2 linked regions of the Loktanella sp. M215 genome follow. The protein of the gene in region 2 interacts with the protein of the main gene of each other region in a pairwise test. Links are inferred from orthologs where the notes say so. Each region holds a gene or a part of one and is shown on either strand. Other genes may lie near its edges.

Region 1 (6,955 bases), 190 kb from region 2 along the record:
GCGGCATCGGCCGGTCCTAGCCCATCGCCTGCAGCCGCTTCAGCAAGCTGGAGGTATCCCAGCGCCCGCCGCCCAACTTCTGCACGTCCTTGTAGAACTGGTCCACCAGCGCCGTCACCGGCAGACTCGCGCCATTCTCGTCCGCCGTGGCCAGACAGATCCCCAGATCTTTGCGCATCCAGTCCACCGCAAAGCCGTGGGTGTAATGATCGTCCAGCATCGTCTTGTAACGATTGCTCATCTGCCACGACCCGGCAGCGCCCTGAGAGATCACCTCCACCACAGCCGCCCCGTCCAGCCCGGCCTTGTCGGCAAAGTGCAGTGCCTCGCTCAACCCCTGCACAAGCCCCGCAATCGCGATCTGATTGCACATCTTGGTCATCTGGCCCGCGCCACTCTCGCCGATGCGACGGCAGAGCTTCGCATAGATCTCCATCACCGGCGCGGCCTTGTCATAGGCGGCCTGATCCCCGCCGCACATGATCGACAGCTGCCCGTTCTCGGCCCCCGCCTGCCCGCCGCTGATGGGTGCGTCGACAAAGTTCAGCCCCGCCGCCTTGGCCGCGTCATAAAGCTCGCGCGTCACCGCAGCACTGACCGTCGTGTGATCGACGTAGAGCGCGCCCTTGTCCATCGCGCCAAACGCCCCGCCCTCTCCTGTCGTCACGCTGCGCAGGTCGTCGTCGTTGCCGACGCAGGACAGCACGATCTCGGCCCCGCGCACGGCCTCTGCCGGGGTCGCACCCATCGCACCGCCGTGTTCCTTGACCCAGGCGTCGGCCTTGGCGGTCGTGCGGTTATAGACGGTGACGTCGTGCGTCTTGGCCAGATGCCCCGCCATCGGGTAGCCCATCACGCCCAGTCCCAGAAATGCCAGCTTCATGTCGTCTCTCCTGTTATTTGAGACGCAGCATGGCGGTTTTGGCGCGGATGTGAAGCGGCTGTCAGGACTTCTTCACGAATTCCGTCAGGATCACGATGCGCTGCCCCTCGACCCGGCCTTCGATATGGGCGGGGTTATCGGCGACCAGAGAGATCCGCCGCACCGCCGTCCCGCGCTTGGCCGTGAAATTCGCGCCCTTGACGGTCAGGTCCTTGATCAGCGTGACCGTGTCGCCGGTGTGCAGAGTCACCCCGTTGGCGTCGGTGTGCTGGCTCTCGCCCGCGACATTCTCGGCCCAGGCCCGCGTGTCGTCATCAAGGTAAAGCTGCCCCAGCAGATCGTCCGCCCAGGGGGCATCGATCTTTTGCAGCGTGCGAAAGGCGAGCACCTGCACGGCGGCATCCTCAGACCACATGGTCGTGGCGAGGCTGCGGAAGTGGTCCGGATTCGGGCTGTCCGCCGCGATCTGGTCCGCACAGATGCCGCAGAGGTCCACACTCGCGTCCGCCGGACCGCCGGAGACGGGTGTGGGGATGAGCGGGGTCGCGGGGGTGGCGCAGAGGGGGCAGGTCATAATTAAAGCTCAATCATATTTGTAGGAAGTTTAACAACACCGCACAAAAACCTTGCAAGATTGGCACGGCGACAAGCAAAAAACCTGCAGAAACTAGGATAGACGCAGCCATGCGCCCTGAACGCCGCGAAATATTTTGAAGATCCAAAAGCCTAAATATTAAAAGACTAGTTATTTGTCGATTAGGGGAATATCCAAAACGATTCACTCCATCGGAGTCTGAAACATCAACGTAATAAGTGCCTTCCCCCGCAACTTCGTGAATGGAATTTTCCATTGAAACACCACCGAAATCCGCGAACTGGCCCAATTTCATAATAATTGCGGGTTTAGCATTTTCAGGCAAGATTAATTCGATTAATCTTGTAATTTTTTCATATTCATCACTTAATATGTGTAATTTCTTTTTCTGATAATCGACTAAAAACTCTTTTACTCTCTCCCTCAAAATTTCCGCAGTGACGCCATTATTCACCGCATCAGCAGCAGATCTATATTGTCTTAGAAAATTCGGACAACGAATGACATAGATTAGCCTTGCGCAAAAGAAAGCCATAGCCGCAAAATATAATAGAAACCAATTGTACGGGATCTTCAAGCTCAACTCCAATGGAGCTTGCGCCCCAAATGGAAAAATTTGAAGCGAAACAGGGAATTTTTCGGTCAAGACCATAATAGCAGGCAAAACAAATACCCAAATGTTAGTTGATGCAACAATTTTATTGTCTAGTATCGACTTTAGCGCCTCCCAGTCGAAAGCAGGAAAATAGCTGTGGGCATCGCTGTTAATAATTCTTGCGTTAGAACTAGAGACTTTCATCTTCAATATAACACTGTTTTCAAGCCGCCACCCCAACCCCATCCGCCGACAATAGCGCCGGCACGGAAATATCCTCGTCCAGCGCCGCCCAATGAAGGCCAAAGGGGCTGACTTCTACCCCGGCCCGATCCTCTGGCGATGCGTCCAGCAGACGGGGGAACCATGCCAGCGGCACGCCAAGGCGGCGGCCATCGGCAAGGCCGACCCACAGCATCTCGTCGTCGCAATGTGCCTCAATGGCCGAAATGGTCATGCCAAGCCTCCTCGATCTGTGCAGCGCGGTCGGTGATAATCCGGGCCAGTGCCTTCAGGGTCCGCGCGTCAAAGCCGTGGCTGCGGGCGCAGGCGGCTGGGCTGACCCAGAATTTCGCTTCCGCCCCGTCCTTCATGACGTGGACATGTATCGGTTCGCGAGGGTCGCCTTCGTTAGAATAGAAGAAAAACCGGAACCCGTCCTGTCTGAAAACCGTCGGCATAGTGACAGGTTAGCAGTGCGCGCGGTCAAGTCACGCGAAAGTTGCAGGACTACAAACGCAACCCAGTGCGGCCGCAGTTGGCTGCGCCAACCGCTTACCCGCACCGGCCTTTATCAGCGCCAAAAATGAACAGCTTAGCTGTCCATTTTCAGTGCGCTAATAAAGGCCTCCTGCGGAATATCGACTTTCCCGAACTGCCGCATCTTCTTCTTGCCCGCCTTCTGCTTGTCCAGCAGCTTGCGTTTCCGCGTCGCGTCGCCGCCGTAGCATTTGGCCGTCACGTCCTTGCGCAGCGCACTCAAAGTCTCGCGCGCGATCACCTTGCCGCCGATGGCCGCCTGGATCGGAATCTTGAACATGTGGCGGGGGATCAGGTCCTTCAGCTTTTCGACCATCGCGCGGCCCCGCATCTCGGCCCGGTCGCGGTGGACCATCATCGACAGCGCGTCCACGGGTTCGTCGTTGACCAGCACCGACATCTTGACCAGCGCGTCCTCTTGATAGCCCGTCAGGTTGTAATCAAAGGACGCATAGCCCTTGGTCACGGATTTCAGGCGGTCGTAGAAGTCGAACACAACCTCGTTCAGCGGCAGGTCATAGACGACCATCGCGCGGCTGCCCGCATAGGTCAGGTCCAGCTGCACGCCGCGGCGGTCCTGGCACAGTTTCAGCACGTCGCCCAAATATTCGTCGGGCACAAGGATCGTCGCCTTGATCCGCGGCTCTTCGATATGGTCGACATAGGTCAGGTCGGGCATGTCGGCGGGGTTGTGCAGGTCCTGCTCTGACCCGTCCTTCATGAAGATGTGGTAAACCACGGACGGCGCGGTGGTGATCAGGTCGATGTTGTATTCCCGCTCGATCCGGTCGCGGATGACCTCCAGATGCAGCAGGCCAAGGAAGCCGCAGCGGAAGCCGAAGCCGAGGGCGGCCGAGGTCTCCATCTCGAAGCTGAAGGAGGCGTCGTTGAGTGCCAGCTTGTCGATCGCGTTGCGCAGATCCTCGAATTCCGAGGAGTCGACGGGGAAAAGACCACAGAACACGACGGGTTGCGCAGGCTTGAAGCCGGGCAGCGCCTGCGTGGCGCCCTTGCGCTCGCTGGTGATCGTGTCACCGACGCGGGTGTCGCGCACCTCTTTGATCTGGGCGGTGAAGAACCCGATCTCTCCGGGCCCGAGTTCGTCCATCGGCAGCATGCCGGGTTTGAACACGCCAAGGCGGTCGATCAGGTGGACGGTGTCGTTCGACATGAACTTCACCCGGTCCTTGAGCTTGATCACCCCGTCGATGATCCGCACCAGCACGACGACGCCGAGGTAGGCATCATACCACGAATCCACCAGCATCGCCTTGAGCGGCGCATCGCGCTCGCCCTTGGGGGCGGGCAGACGGTGGACGACGGCCTCCAGCGTTTCGTGGATGCCGACGCCGGTCTTGGCGCTGACCCGGATCGCCTGGGACGCGTCGATGCCGATCACATCCTCGATCTGCGTCGCCACCCGGTCACATTCGCTGGCGGGCAGGTCGATCTTGTTGAGCACCGGCACGATCTCGTGGTCCGCGTCCAGCGCATGATAGACGTTGGCCAGCGTCTGCGCCTCGACCCCCTGCGTGCTGTCGACGACCAGCAAGGATCCTTCTACGGCGCGCATGGACCGCGACACCTCGTAGGCGAAATCGACGTGACCGGGGGTATCGATCAGGTTGAGGACATACATCTCGCCGTTGTCGGCCTTGTAGTCGATGCGCACGGTCTGCGCCTTGATCGTGATGCCCCGCTCGCGCTCGATATCCATGGAGTCCAGCATCTGCGCCTTCATGTCCCGGTCGGCGACGGTGCCGGTGGACTGGATCAGGCGGTCGGCCAGCGTGGATTTCCCGTGGTCGATATGCGCCACGATCGAGAAATTGCGGATGTGCGAGAGTTCGGTCATGGCGCGGCCCCAAGGGTCTGAATTAGAGACCGTCAATGGCCCGTAAGGCACGATTTTGCAAGGGGCCATGCCATCGCGACGGGCTTGCTTCGGTGACAAACATGTGGCGCAGGCGAAACGACATGGCCACCCCCGGCGGCGCGTCCCCCCCCCCGAGACTGTCACCACCCCCGGCCCGCCGCGCACTGCGGATGCAGGCAGTAGACAACCAGACAACGCAGGATGCGCGAGATGAAGCGTTTGTAGCTACCTGTGACAGCTTCGGCTTTTTGAAAGCAGCCAAAATTCTTATATGTCTGTTCGCTTTAATGGTGCCCAGGGGCGGAATCGAACCACCGACACGAGGATTTTCAATCCACTGCTCTACCCCTGAGCTACCCGGGCACCGGGATGGCCAACGCCATCGGGTAGCGGCGTTCTAGGTCAGCCGCGCGGGGGTGTCCAGAGGGATTTCGCGCAAATCAGTGGGGTTTTTCGGGGTCGTGCCAATCGTCGTCATCCCCCTGCTCTTCCGGCGCGGCTGGGATCGCGTAGGACCCCGTCAGCCACTTTGCCAGATCGACATCGGCGCAGCGACGCGAGCAGAAGGGTTTGTATTTCGGATCGGTATCGCGGTCGCAGATCGGGCAGGTCATGTGGGCAGACCCTGCCACGGCAGCCGCTCGCGTTTGCGCTGCAGTTCGAACAGGCCCATGGTCGTCCAGCCCACGAGGGATGTTTCCACCGTGTCGGCGCGGAAGGCTGCGCGCAGGGATTGTTCGACCTGCTTGCGGTGCGCCTTGGACATCGGCGCGAAGTCCACGGCGATCTGCCCGCCAAAGCCGCGCAGGCGCAACGCGCGCGGCAGCACGCGGGCGGCGGCAAGGTTCACCTTGAGTGCGGCCGCCGGAGAGGTATCGCCACCGGTATTGACGTCAACGGCCACCAGCGCGCGTGTCGCCTCGACATACATCGTGCCGTCGGACAGGGCGATGCGGGGCTGCGAGATATCGTCGATCTGGTCCATGACGCCAAGGCGTTCGAATCCGCCGGGTTCGGTCACGACCTCAGCCGGGATCACCCATTCGCGCCAGGCCAATGCATGCGGGCCGTCGCCTTCGGTCAGGGCTTCGGGCTCGGCCCCCTCGCCCTCGGCCATGATCGCGGCAGCAAGGTCCTGCATCGCACCGATATCCTCGGCAATCTCGTCTTCGGTCGCATGGGCGCAGGAGGAACGCAGGATCAGACCGGCGCCGTCCGCGTCATCGAAAACGCCGTGTGCGACGGCCAAGAGCGCGTTGCGCTGGTCGTCGTCGGTGATCTGGCGGCTGACGTTCACGCCCGGCTTGCCGGGGGTGACAATCGCAAAGCGGCTTTTGAACAGCACGCGGTCGGTGACGGGGACGGCCTTGCCATCCTCGGCGTAGCCCGTGACCTGCACCAGCATCGGCTGCCCGGGGCGCAGGCCCTTGGCGCTGCGCAGGAAGGCTGTGCCGCCTTCGGGCAGGCGCAGCATCATGCCGCCCTGCCCCTTCAGCGGCCGGTCGCAGACGGCGCGATAGATCGCACCGGGGCGCGGCGCGTCGGGCGTGTCGATCAGCAGATCGTCAAGTTGGCCGTCCACCAGCAGGGCGGCGGCCTCAATCCCGTTCAGATCGTCGAGGATGATGGTGCGGCCCTTCATGCGGGGACTCCGTATATGGGATAACCTGCGGCGGTCAGCAGGGTGGCGGTTTCCGCCAGTGGCAGGCCGACGACGGACGTAAAGCTGCCGTTGATCCACGGGATGAACGCACCGGCAGGCCCCTGAATGGCATAGCCCCCCGCCTTGCCGCGCCAGTCGTCCGAGGCGATGTAGGCGTCGACCTCGGCGTCAGAGAGGCGTTTCATCATCACAGTCGTCTGCACGTCGCGGGCCGTCACGCGGCCGTTCCGACGCACCGTCACCGCGGTGATGACCTTGTGACGGCGGCCCGACAGCAGGGCGAGAAAGGCGCGCGCCTCGGCCGCGTCCGCCGGTTTACCCATGATGCGCCGGCCCAGTGCCACGGTCGTATCGGCGCACAGCACGATGGCATCGTCAGGCGCGACAACGGCCGCGACCTTTTCGGCCGCAATCCGTTTGACGTAGTCGCGTGGCAACTCGGCGCGGCGCACCTCCTCGTCGATGTCAGGCGCCGTCACCGCATCCGGCACGACGCCGATCTGCGCCAGCAGTTCCAGCCGCCGGGGCGAGCCGGAGCCTAGGATCAGTTGCGGTCTGTTGATCATGTCATGCACCCGAGTGTT
Region 2 (8,227 bases):
GCCCCGTCATGCCACAGCTGGACCGGCCCCTGCCCCTACAGCAGTCGGACGGGTTCGCCCGCGCCCTGACCCTGCTGGGCCGCAGCGCTGCGGTCGAGGGGGTGCACGATTGCGGCCAGGTGCTCGTCGTGTCGCGCCCCTTGGGGCCGCTGGGCACGCTGCGCTTTGCCTCGCGCGGGCCGGTCTTTCGCCATGACACGCCCCCCGCGGACCGGGTGGCCGCGCTGCGCGGCGCGCGGCTGCATCTGGTGAACGCCGATGCCGGCGAAGACGCGATCCTGCGCGGCGCCGGATTTCACCGAATCATGACACCGGCGACACTGGCAGTCCTGCCGCTTGACCCCGATCCGGACCGGCAACTGGCCCTCTGCGATGCCGCCTGGCGCAACAAGGTGCGGCAGGGTCGTCGCGCGAGTCTGCGGATCACGCTCCGTCCGCTGTGCCCGCAGCGCGACGCCTGGTTCCTGGCCGCAGATCTGGAACAGCAGCGACACAAGCGGTTTCGCGCCCTGCCCCACGCGGTCAGCCTCGCCTTTGCCCGCGCCAATCCCGGCGACGCGCTGGTCCTGACAGCGATGGAAGGACCAGTCCCCGTTGCCGCCATGCTGATCCTGCGCCACGGTCAGGCCGCGACCTATCAGATCGCGTGGTCGGGCCCGCGCGGGCGCAGCCTGCGCGCGCATCCCGTCCTGCTGATGGAAGCGGCACGCCGTCTGGCCGCGACCGGTGTTACGGAACTGGACCTTGGCACGATCGACACGGACGCAGGCCCCGGTCTGGCGCGGTTCAAGCTGGGCAGCGGTGCCACAGTCCGGCGCCTTGGCGGCACATGGCTGCGCCTGCCGGGGTGGCACGGGTAAGGGCGTCATGCTAGCGCAGGTGCGACCCTGTCGGAGGCGACCCCATGACCCTGTTGCAGATCGCCGCACTGCTGATCGTCCTCGCGGGGCTTTTCGGGGCCATCAACTACCTGTTCCTCAAGCTGCCCTCGGCCATCGGCATCCTCGTCGTGGCGCTGCTGGCGTCGATCATCGTTATGGGCCTCGATGCGGTGATCCCAGGCCTGAACGTAGCCGACACGATCCGTGGCCAAGTCTCCGGCATCGCATTTTCCGATGCCCTGCTGGAAGGGATGCTGGGCTTTCTGCTGTTCGCGGGTGCGCTGCACGTCAAGACCTCGGACCTGAAGGCGGAATGGGCCACGGTCAGCCTGATGGCCACGATGGGCATCGCGATCTCGACCGTCATTGTGGGCTACGGCTTTGCGTGGATCACGGGGATGCCGCTGCTGGTGGCGCTGGTCTTCGGCGCGCTGATCTCGCCCACCGATCCGGTCGCGGTGATGGGGGTGCTGCGCGACACCAACCTGCCCAAATCGCTGGAAACCAAGATCGCCGGTGAAAGCCTCTTCAACGACGGCGTGGGCTATGTCGTCTATCTGATCCTTGTCGGTGCCGCCTTTACCGGCAGCGCCCACGGTGCGGCTGACGATGCGGGCCTTTCCGGGGCAGCGCTGCTTTTTGCGCGCGAGGCCTTCGGCGGTGCGGCGCTCGGCCTCGTGCTGGGGTTCCTGACCTTCCGCCTGATGCGCCGCATCGACGACTACGCGCTGGAGGTGCTGTTGACGCTGGGCCTCGCCTTTGGCGGATACGAGCTGGCGGTGGCGCTGCATGTGTCTGCCCCGATCATGGCGGTCTGCGCCGGCCTGCTGATCGGTGACGTCGGCACGCGCCTTGGGATGTCGGAGGAAACGCGCAAGTACGTTGAGGCCTTCTGGAAGCTGATCGACGAGATCCTGAATGCCGTCCTGTTCCTGCTGATCGGAGTGGAGGTCTTTGCCGTCGTCTTCGATACGTCCCACCTGATCGCCGGCAGCGCCGCCATCGTGCTGGCGCTTGTCGCGCGTTTCATGGCCGTGGCGATCCCGATCACGCTGCTGCGCCCGTTCCGCAGCTATTCTGGTGGGGTGATCCGCATCATGACATGGGGCGGGCTGAAGGGCGGGATTTCTGTGGCCCTCGCCCTGTCGCTGCCAGACAGCGCGTGGAAACCCATCATCCTGACCGCCACCTACATGGTCGTCGTCTTTTCCATCATCGTGCAGGGCCTGACGGTCGCCCGGCTGGCCCATCACGTCAATCCACAACCGAGCCTGATCCCATGAACACCTACGTCGTCTACGATGTCTTCACCGACCGCCGGTTCGGCGGCAACCAACTGGCCGTCTTTCCCGATGCGGGCCCCTTGCCAGAGGCGCAGCTTGCCGCCATCGCGCGGGAATTCAACTACTCGGAAGTGGTGTTCGTCTATCCCCCCGACGATCTGCGCCACAGCGCGCGGGTCCGCATCTTCACCCCGACGCGAGAGGTGCCTTTCGCGGGCCACCCCCTGATCGGCACCGCGGTGGCGCTGGCGGACCTCGGCTTTCCGGCAGACATGATCCTCGAGACCGGCGTCGGCCCGATTCCCTGCACGGTGGCGCAGGGCCGCGGCAGCTTTACCACCACCACACCGCTGACCCGCCACGGCGCGCCCGACCCCGCATTGGTCGCCCGCGCGCTGGGGCTGACCGTCGCGAATCTGGACGGCACCGTCCATCCGCCCGTGCAGGCGGGCGTCGGCCTGACCTTCGTCATCGCGCGGTTGACCGACCGGGACGCTCTGCGCCGCTGCCAGCCCGATGTGGCCGCCATGCGCGAAGGGGCCGCGCTGCATCCAGCGAGCCTCGATTTCGCGACGCTGGCCTATGTCACGCAGGGCAATATGGTCCACGCGCGGATGTTCGCGCCCTTGGACAATATCCCAGAGGACCCTGCTACGGGCAGCGCCGCCGCGGCGCTGTGTGCGCTGCTGCATGATCTGACCGGCCAGCCACAGGACCTGACGATCCATCAGGGCGTGGACATGGGCCGCGCGTCGCTTATCTTTGCCAGAACCGATGGTCCCACCGGTGGCGTCACCATCGCGGGTCATGCCGTCAGGACCATGGAAGGGCAGTTCTTTGTTGACGAATAACGAGGAAACCACGCTGGTTCCGCTGTCGGCCTTCGACATCTGGGAAGATGGCACCGCAAGGCCCGCCCCCGATCTGGCGGCCAAGCCCGTCGACGGCGCGGCCTATCGCTGGCTGCATTTCGATCTGTCGGACATGGCGCTGGCCGGGTGGTCGGCGACGAACCTGCCGGGCCTCGCCCGCCGCACGCTGCTGGCCGACAAGACCCGGCCGCGCATGGACATGGACGACCACGGCATGGCGATCACCCTGCGCGGCATCAACCTCAACGAGGGCGAGGAAACCGCTGACATGGTCTCGCTGCGGATCTGGATGACCGACACGCTGATGATCACCGTGCGCCGCCAGCGGATCTTTGCGCTGGAAGATCTGCGCGATCAGGTCGCGGCGGGCGATGCCCCCCACAGCCCCGGTCACATGCTGGCGCGGATCACCGAAGGGCTGGTCGAACGCTTGGAAAACATCGCTTTTGTGCGCGAGGATGCCGCCGACGATATGGAGGGCGACGTCTACGAACACGACCGCGCACCCTTGGACGATCTGGCACCATTGCGGCGCGAGATCATCAAGTTCCGCCGCCACGTGGCCCCCCTGGCCGAGGCGCTGACGCAGGTTTCGCAGGCGCCGACCGACCTGATCAAGGACGATCTGCGCCACCGCCTGCGCGACACCGCCAGCCGCTGCCGCTGGGCGCTGGAGGAGCTGTCGGAAGTCCACGACCGCCTGACGGCCATGGCGGACCATCTGGACACGGTGCAGAACGCGCGGCTGGAGAAAAACGGCTATCGTTTGTCCGTGGTCGCCGCGATCTTTTTGCCGCTGGGATTTCTGACTGGCCTCTTTGGCGTCAACGTCGGCGGGATGCCGGGGGTGCAAAGCGGCCATGCCTTTGCAGTTCTGTGCATCAGCATGGCCGTGATCGGCGTCGTGTCCGCCGCCGTGATGCGCTGGTTGCGCTGGTTCTAGCTATACAGCGGCACGACACCGGCCTTGGCGTGGATGTCGTTCACATCAGCCGACCGCAGGCCCAGTTCATCCGCAAAGCCGCGCAGGAAATCGACCTCTGCCGGGTGGTCGAGGTCGATGGCCATCAGCGCCATCGTGTAAACCTGCGCCTCGGCCCCTTCGGGCACACCGGCGGCCAGATCGGACACCGACATGCGCCGGGTCATCGCATCCTCGACAAAGGCGCGCTCCTGCGCCGAGGCGCCGTCCAGATGATCCATGATGCGGGAACGCTCTTTATCGTCGAGCGTGCCGTCGGCCTGTGCGGCCTGTACCATCGCCAGCAGCATGACGGCGGCAAGGCCCTCCTGCTCTGGCGGCATCTGGGCCTGCGGATCGGCGGTCGCGTCGATCTGCAATTGCAGCCTTTCGCCGAACTGGCCCGTGCTGCGCTGACCGGAGGATCCACCCGTCAGGCCGCCGATCAGACCGCCAAGACCACCGGCCCCCGCCAGACCGCCCAACAGGTCCGACAATCCGCCAGCGGACGGCTGGGTGCGACGGGTGCCGCTTTGCCGCCCCTGCAAACTGTCCAGCAATCCGCCCAGACCGCCGGTCTGTCCCGCGCGCGCCGTGGTGCCACGCTTGCCCAGCATGTCATCCAGAACGGTGCCGGATTTGCCTGCCCGGGCGTTCTGCGTCAGGGCCCGCGCCCCCTTGGCCACGGCCACGCCCACGGCGACCCGCGCCAGTGTCTGCATCAAGCTCATCGTCGTCTCCTCTCTGCTGCCAAGCGCAAGATGTCACATCCCGCGCGTCCTTGTCACGGTGAACGCCCGCCATACCGATCGGGGGCCGAGACGGTGGCCCTTTGGGCGAAACTTCGCTAAGACCGGGCGATACACGGATCACCGAGGCGCCATGACCCAGACCATCCAAAGCCGCGCCGCCGCCGCCGGGCTGCGCATGACGGCCCCCCGCCGGGTCATTGCACGGGTGTTGGACGACGCCACCGATCACCCGGACGCCGAGGCGCTGCACGCCCGCGCCGCGGCCATCGACCCCCGCATCTCGCTCGCCACGGTTTATCGCACGGTCAAGCTGTTCGAAGAGCAGGGCATCCTTGAGAAGCATGCCTTCGGCGACGGGCGCGCACGCTACGAGGCGGCGGACGGCGGCCACCACGACCACCTGATCGACGTGGCCACCGGTCAGGTCATCGAATTCGTCGACCCCGAGATCGAGGCGCTGCAGGACCGCATCGCCAAGCGGCTGGGCTACCGCCTGATCGGGCACCGGCTGGAACTTTTCGGCACCCGGATCGAGGCGGACTAGAGGCCCGGCGGCCTGACAGTGTCACCTTGTCGGGCGGGCGCCCCGTTGCCGCCTGCCGGCGAGGGCGCGAATAAAAATCGACGCCTGCGCTTTGCAACCCGGCAAGAGAGGCGTAATCCACCCCCAACATTGGCGCAGAAGGGCACGACACTTGGACAATCTGCGCGGCAGCATCCTGATGGTTCTCGCGATGCTCGGCTTCGCACTGGAGGACATGTTCATCAAGCAGATGGCGGGGGCTCTGCCGACGGGGCAGATCCTCGCCATGCTGGGTCTGGGCGGCGGCATCGTCTTTGCTATCGTCTGCCGCATGCAGGGCGAGCGTCTTCTGCGCCGCGACGTCCTGCATCCTATGGTCCTGCTGCGTAACGCCGGCGAGGTCTTTGGAACGCTGGGCTATGTTTCCGCCGTGGTGCTGACGCCGATCTCTTCGGCCTCGGCGATCTTTCAGGCGACGCCGCTGTTCGTGACGCTGGGGGCGGCCCTGTTCCTGCAAGAAGCCGTCGGCTGGCGGCGCTGGGCCGCGATCGCCGTCGGGTTTTGCGGCGTGCTGCTGATCATCCGGCCGGGCATGGATTCCTTCCGCCCCGCATCGCTCTTCGCCGTGCAGGGCGTGATCTTCCTCGGTATCCGCGATCTGGCGACCCGGCGGATCCCCAAGACCATCAGCTCCATGCGCCTGTCCACCTACGCCTTTGCCGTCATCGTGCCCACCGGGTTGGTCCTGATGGCCGTGGTCGGCGACCGCTTCGTCCTGCCCGGCACCACGGATTCGCTGCGCGTGGCGGGATCCATCGTGGCGGGCGTGCTGGGCTATTACGCGTTAGTCACCGCGACACGGCTGGGCGACATGTCCCATATCGCACCGTTCCGCTATTCCCGCCTGGTCTTTGCCCTGATCGTCGGCGTCACCGTCTTCGGCGAACGCCCCGACGCCGCCACCTTGTTCGGGGCCGCGATCATCGTGGGATCCGGCACCTACGCCGCCCTGCGCGAAGGCCAGCGCCGCCGTGCTTCCCTTGCAGCAGCAGGCGCGATATAACACCGTTAACGCTAACATCACCCACCGGAGGCCTCTCATGAGCAGTATCATCGACATCCACGCCCGCGAAATCCTCGACAGCCGTGGCAACCCCACGGTCGAGGTCGACGTGACCCTCGAAGACGGCACCATGGGCCGCGCCGCCGTCCCCTCGGGTGCGTCGACCGGCATGCACGAAGCGCACGAGCGCCGCGACGGGGACAAGTCCCGCTACATGGGCAAGGGCGTGCTGGAAGCGGTCGCCGCCGTGAACGGCGAGATCTTCGAGGCACTGCTGGATTATGACGCCACCGATCAGGTCGGCATCGACATGACGATGATCGAACTGGACGGCACCGACAACAAGGGGCGTCTGGGTGCGAACGCGATCCTCGGCGTGTCGATGGCCGTCGCCAAGGCCGCCGCCGATTTCACCTCGCAGCCGCTGTTCCGCTACATCGGCGGCACATCTGCACGGATGCTGCCGGTGCCGATGATGAACATCATCAATGGCGGCGAACACGCCGATAACCCGATCGATATTCAGGAATTCATGATCATGCCGGTGGCTGCGGACAATATCCGCGAAGCGATCCGCATGGGCTCCGAAGTGTTTCACACGCTGAAGAAAGAACTCTCCGCCGCGGGCCACAACACCGGCATCGGCGACGAGGGCGGCTTTGCCCCCGGCCTGAACTCCACCCGCGAAGCACTTGATTTCATTTTGAAGTCCATCGAAAAGGCAGGCTACACACCCGGCAAGGATATCTACCTCGCCCTCGATTGCGCCTCGACCGAATACTTCAAGGACGGCAAGTACGAGATGAAGGGCGAAGGCGCCTCGTTCACCTCGGACCAGAATGTCGACTACCTTGAAAAGCTAGTGAACGACTATCCCATCATCAGCATCGAAGACGGCATGTCCGAGGACGACTGGGACGGCTGGAAGGCCCTGACCGATCGTCTGGGCGACCGCGTGCAGCTGGTGGGCGACGACCTTTTCGTGACCAACCCAAAGCGTCTGGCCGAAGGCATCAAGCGTGGATCGGCGAATGCCATGCTGGTCAAGGTCAACCAGATCGGCACCCTGACCGAGACGTTGCAGGCCGTCGACATGGCCCACCGCGCGCGGTTCACCAACGTCATGTCGCACCGCTCCGGAGAGACCGAGGACACCACCATCGCCGACCTTGCCGTGGCCACCAACTGCGGCCAGATCAAGACCGGGTCGCTGTCCCGCTCTGACCGCTTGGCCAAGTACAACCAGCTGATCCGGATCGAGGAAATGCTGGGCGAGACGGCCCTTTACGCCGGACGCAGCATCCTGCGGGGCTGATGATCGCCCGGTTCGATACGCCACTTTCGACCCGCCGCAGGTTTCTGCGGCGGGTCTTTACCTATGTCGCCTTCGCGGGCGGCGTGCTGGCGGTCTGCCTCGGCATCGGGATGGCCGGCTATTACTGGATCGTCGGACTAGACTGGATCGACGCCCTTCTCAACGCCAGCATGATCCTGACCGGCATGGGCCCGGTCGACCCGATGCCGGACGACGCGGCCAAGCTCTTTGCCAGCACCTACGCGATCTTTTCCGGTGCAGTCTATCCGGCGATCACCGCGATCCTGCTCTACCCGTTCCTGCACCGCCTGCTGCACATCTTCCATTTCGAGACGCAGGACGACGGGGCCTAACCTGCGGCGGCTCCTTCTTCTGGTCGCAAATACTTCGGGGGTTCGGGGGCTGGCCCCCGGCAGCATCCGCAAAGGGGCGGCACAAACGCAAAAGGGGCGGCTTGCGCCACCCCTTCCGGTCGTCCGATCAGGGCGGGAGATTACTCCCAGAAGCCTTCGTCAACGTCCTGTGCCGCTTCGATGTCCGCTTGGGTCATCTGCGTGACATAGGCGTAGGTGCCATC

What was found. The genes of interacting proteins can lie anywhere in the genome.
Region 1: the proteins of GLR48_RS12730 (region 2) and lepA interact in binary tests that used the Escherichia coli proteins (3 or more experiments, as listed by UniProt). The link is inferred for Loktanella sp. M215 from one-to-one orthologs.

Annotation. Positions count from the first base shown.
Region 1 is NZ_WMEA01000001.1:2,401,217-2,408,171, reverse strand. The notes cover bases 2,288-5,237. They hold lepA (translation elongation factor 4), read right to left. Parts: upstream 4,688-5,237; coding sequence 2,888-4,687; downstream 2,288-2,887. Other genes in these bases: GLR48_RS11760 (DNA gyrase inhibitor YacG), read right to left, coding at 5,149-5,237; GLR48_RS11775 (DUF4160 domain-containing protein), read right to left, coding at 2,511-2,753; GLR48_RS11780 (DUF2442 domain-containing protein), read right to left, coding at 2,297-2,530. Also shown: GLR48_RS11795 (NAD(P)-dependent oxidoreductase), read right to left, coding at 17-883; GLR48_RS11790 (alkylphosphonate utilization protein), read right to left, coding at 945-1,457; GLR48_RS11785 (hypothetical protein), read right to left, coding at 1,471-2,283; more of GLR48_RS11760, read right to left, coding at 5,238-5,322; GLR48_RS11755 (ribonuclease E/G), read right to left, coding at 5,319-6,350; GLR48_RS11750 (Maf family protein), read right to left, coding at 6,347-6,937. UniProt on the Escherichia coli protein: Required for accurate and efficient protein synthesis under certain stress conditions. May act as a fidelity factor of the translation reaction, by catalyzing a one-codon backward translocation of tRNAs on improperly translocated ribosomes.
Region 2 is NZ_WMEA01000001.1:2,588,496-2,596,722, reverse strand. What follows is about bases 1,991-4,990. They hold GLR48_RS12730 (CorA family divalent cation transporter), read left to right. Parts: upstream 1,991-3,001; coding sequence 3,002-3,979; downstream 3,980-4,990. Other genes in these bases: GLR48_RS12720 (Fur family transcriptional regulator), read left to right, coding at 4,880-4,990; GLR48_RS12725 (DUF533 domain-containing protein), read right to left, coding at 3,976-4,728; GLR48_RS12735 (PhzF family phenazine biosynthesis protein), read left to right, coding at 2,161-3,015; GLR48_RS12740 (cation:proton antiporter), read left to right, coding at 1,991-2,164. Also shown: GLR48_RS12745 (GNAT family N-acetyltransferase), read left to right, coding at 1-860; more of GLR48_RS12740, read left to right, coding at 905-1,990; more of GLR48_RS12720, read left to right, coding at 4,991-5,293; GLR48_RS12715 (DMT family transporter), read left to right, coding at 5,445-6,335; eno (phosphopyruvate hydratase), read left to right, coding at 6,373-7,650; GLR48_RS12705 (hypothetical protein), read left to right, coding at 7,650-8,003; GLR48_RS12700 (PRC-barrel domain-containing protein), read right to left, coding at 8,144-8,227. UniProt on the Escherichia coli protein: Zinc transporter. Acts as a Zn(2+):proton symporter, which likely mediates zinc ion uptake. Purified ZntB reconstituted in liposomes also binds and transports Cd(2+), Ni(2+) and Co(2+).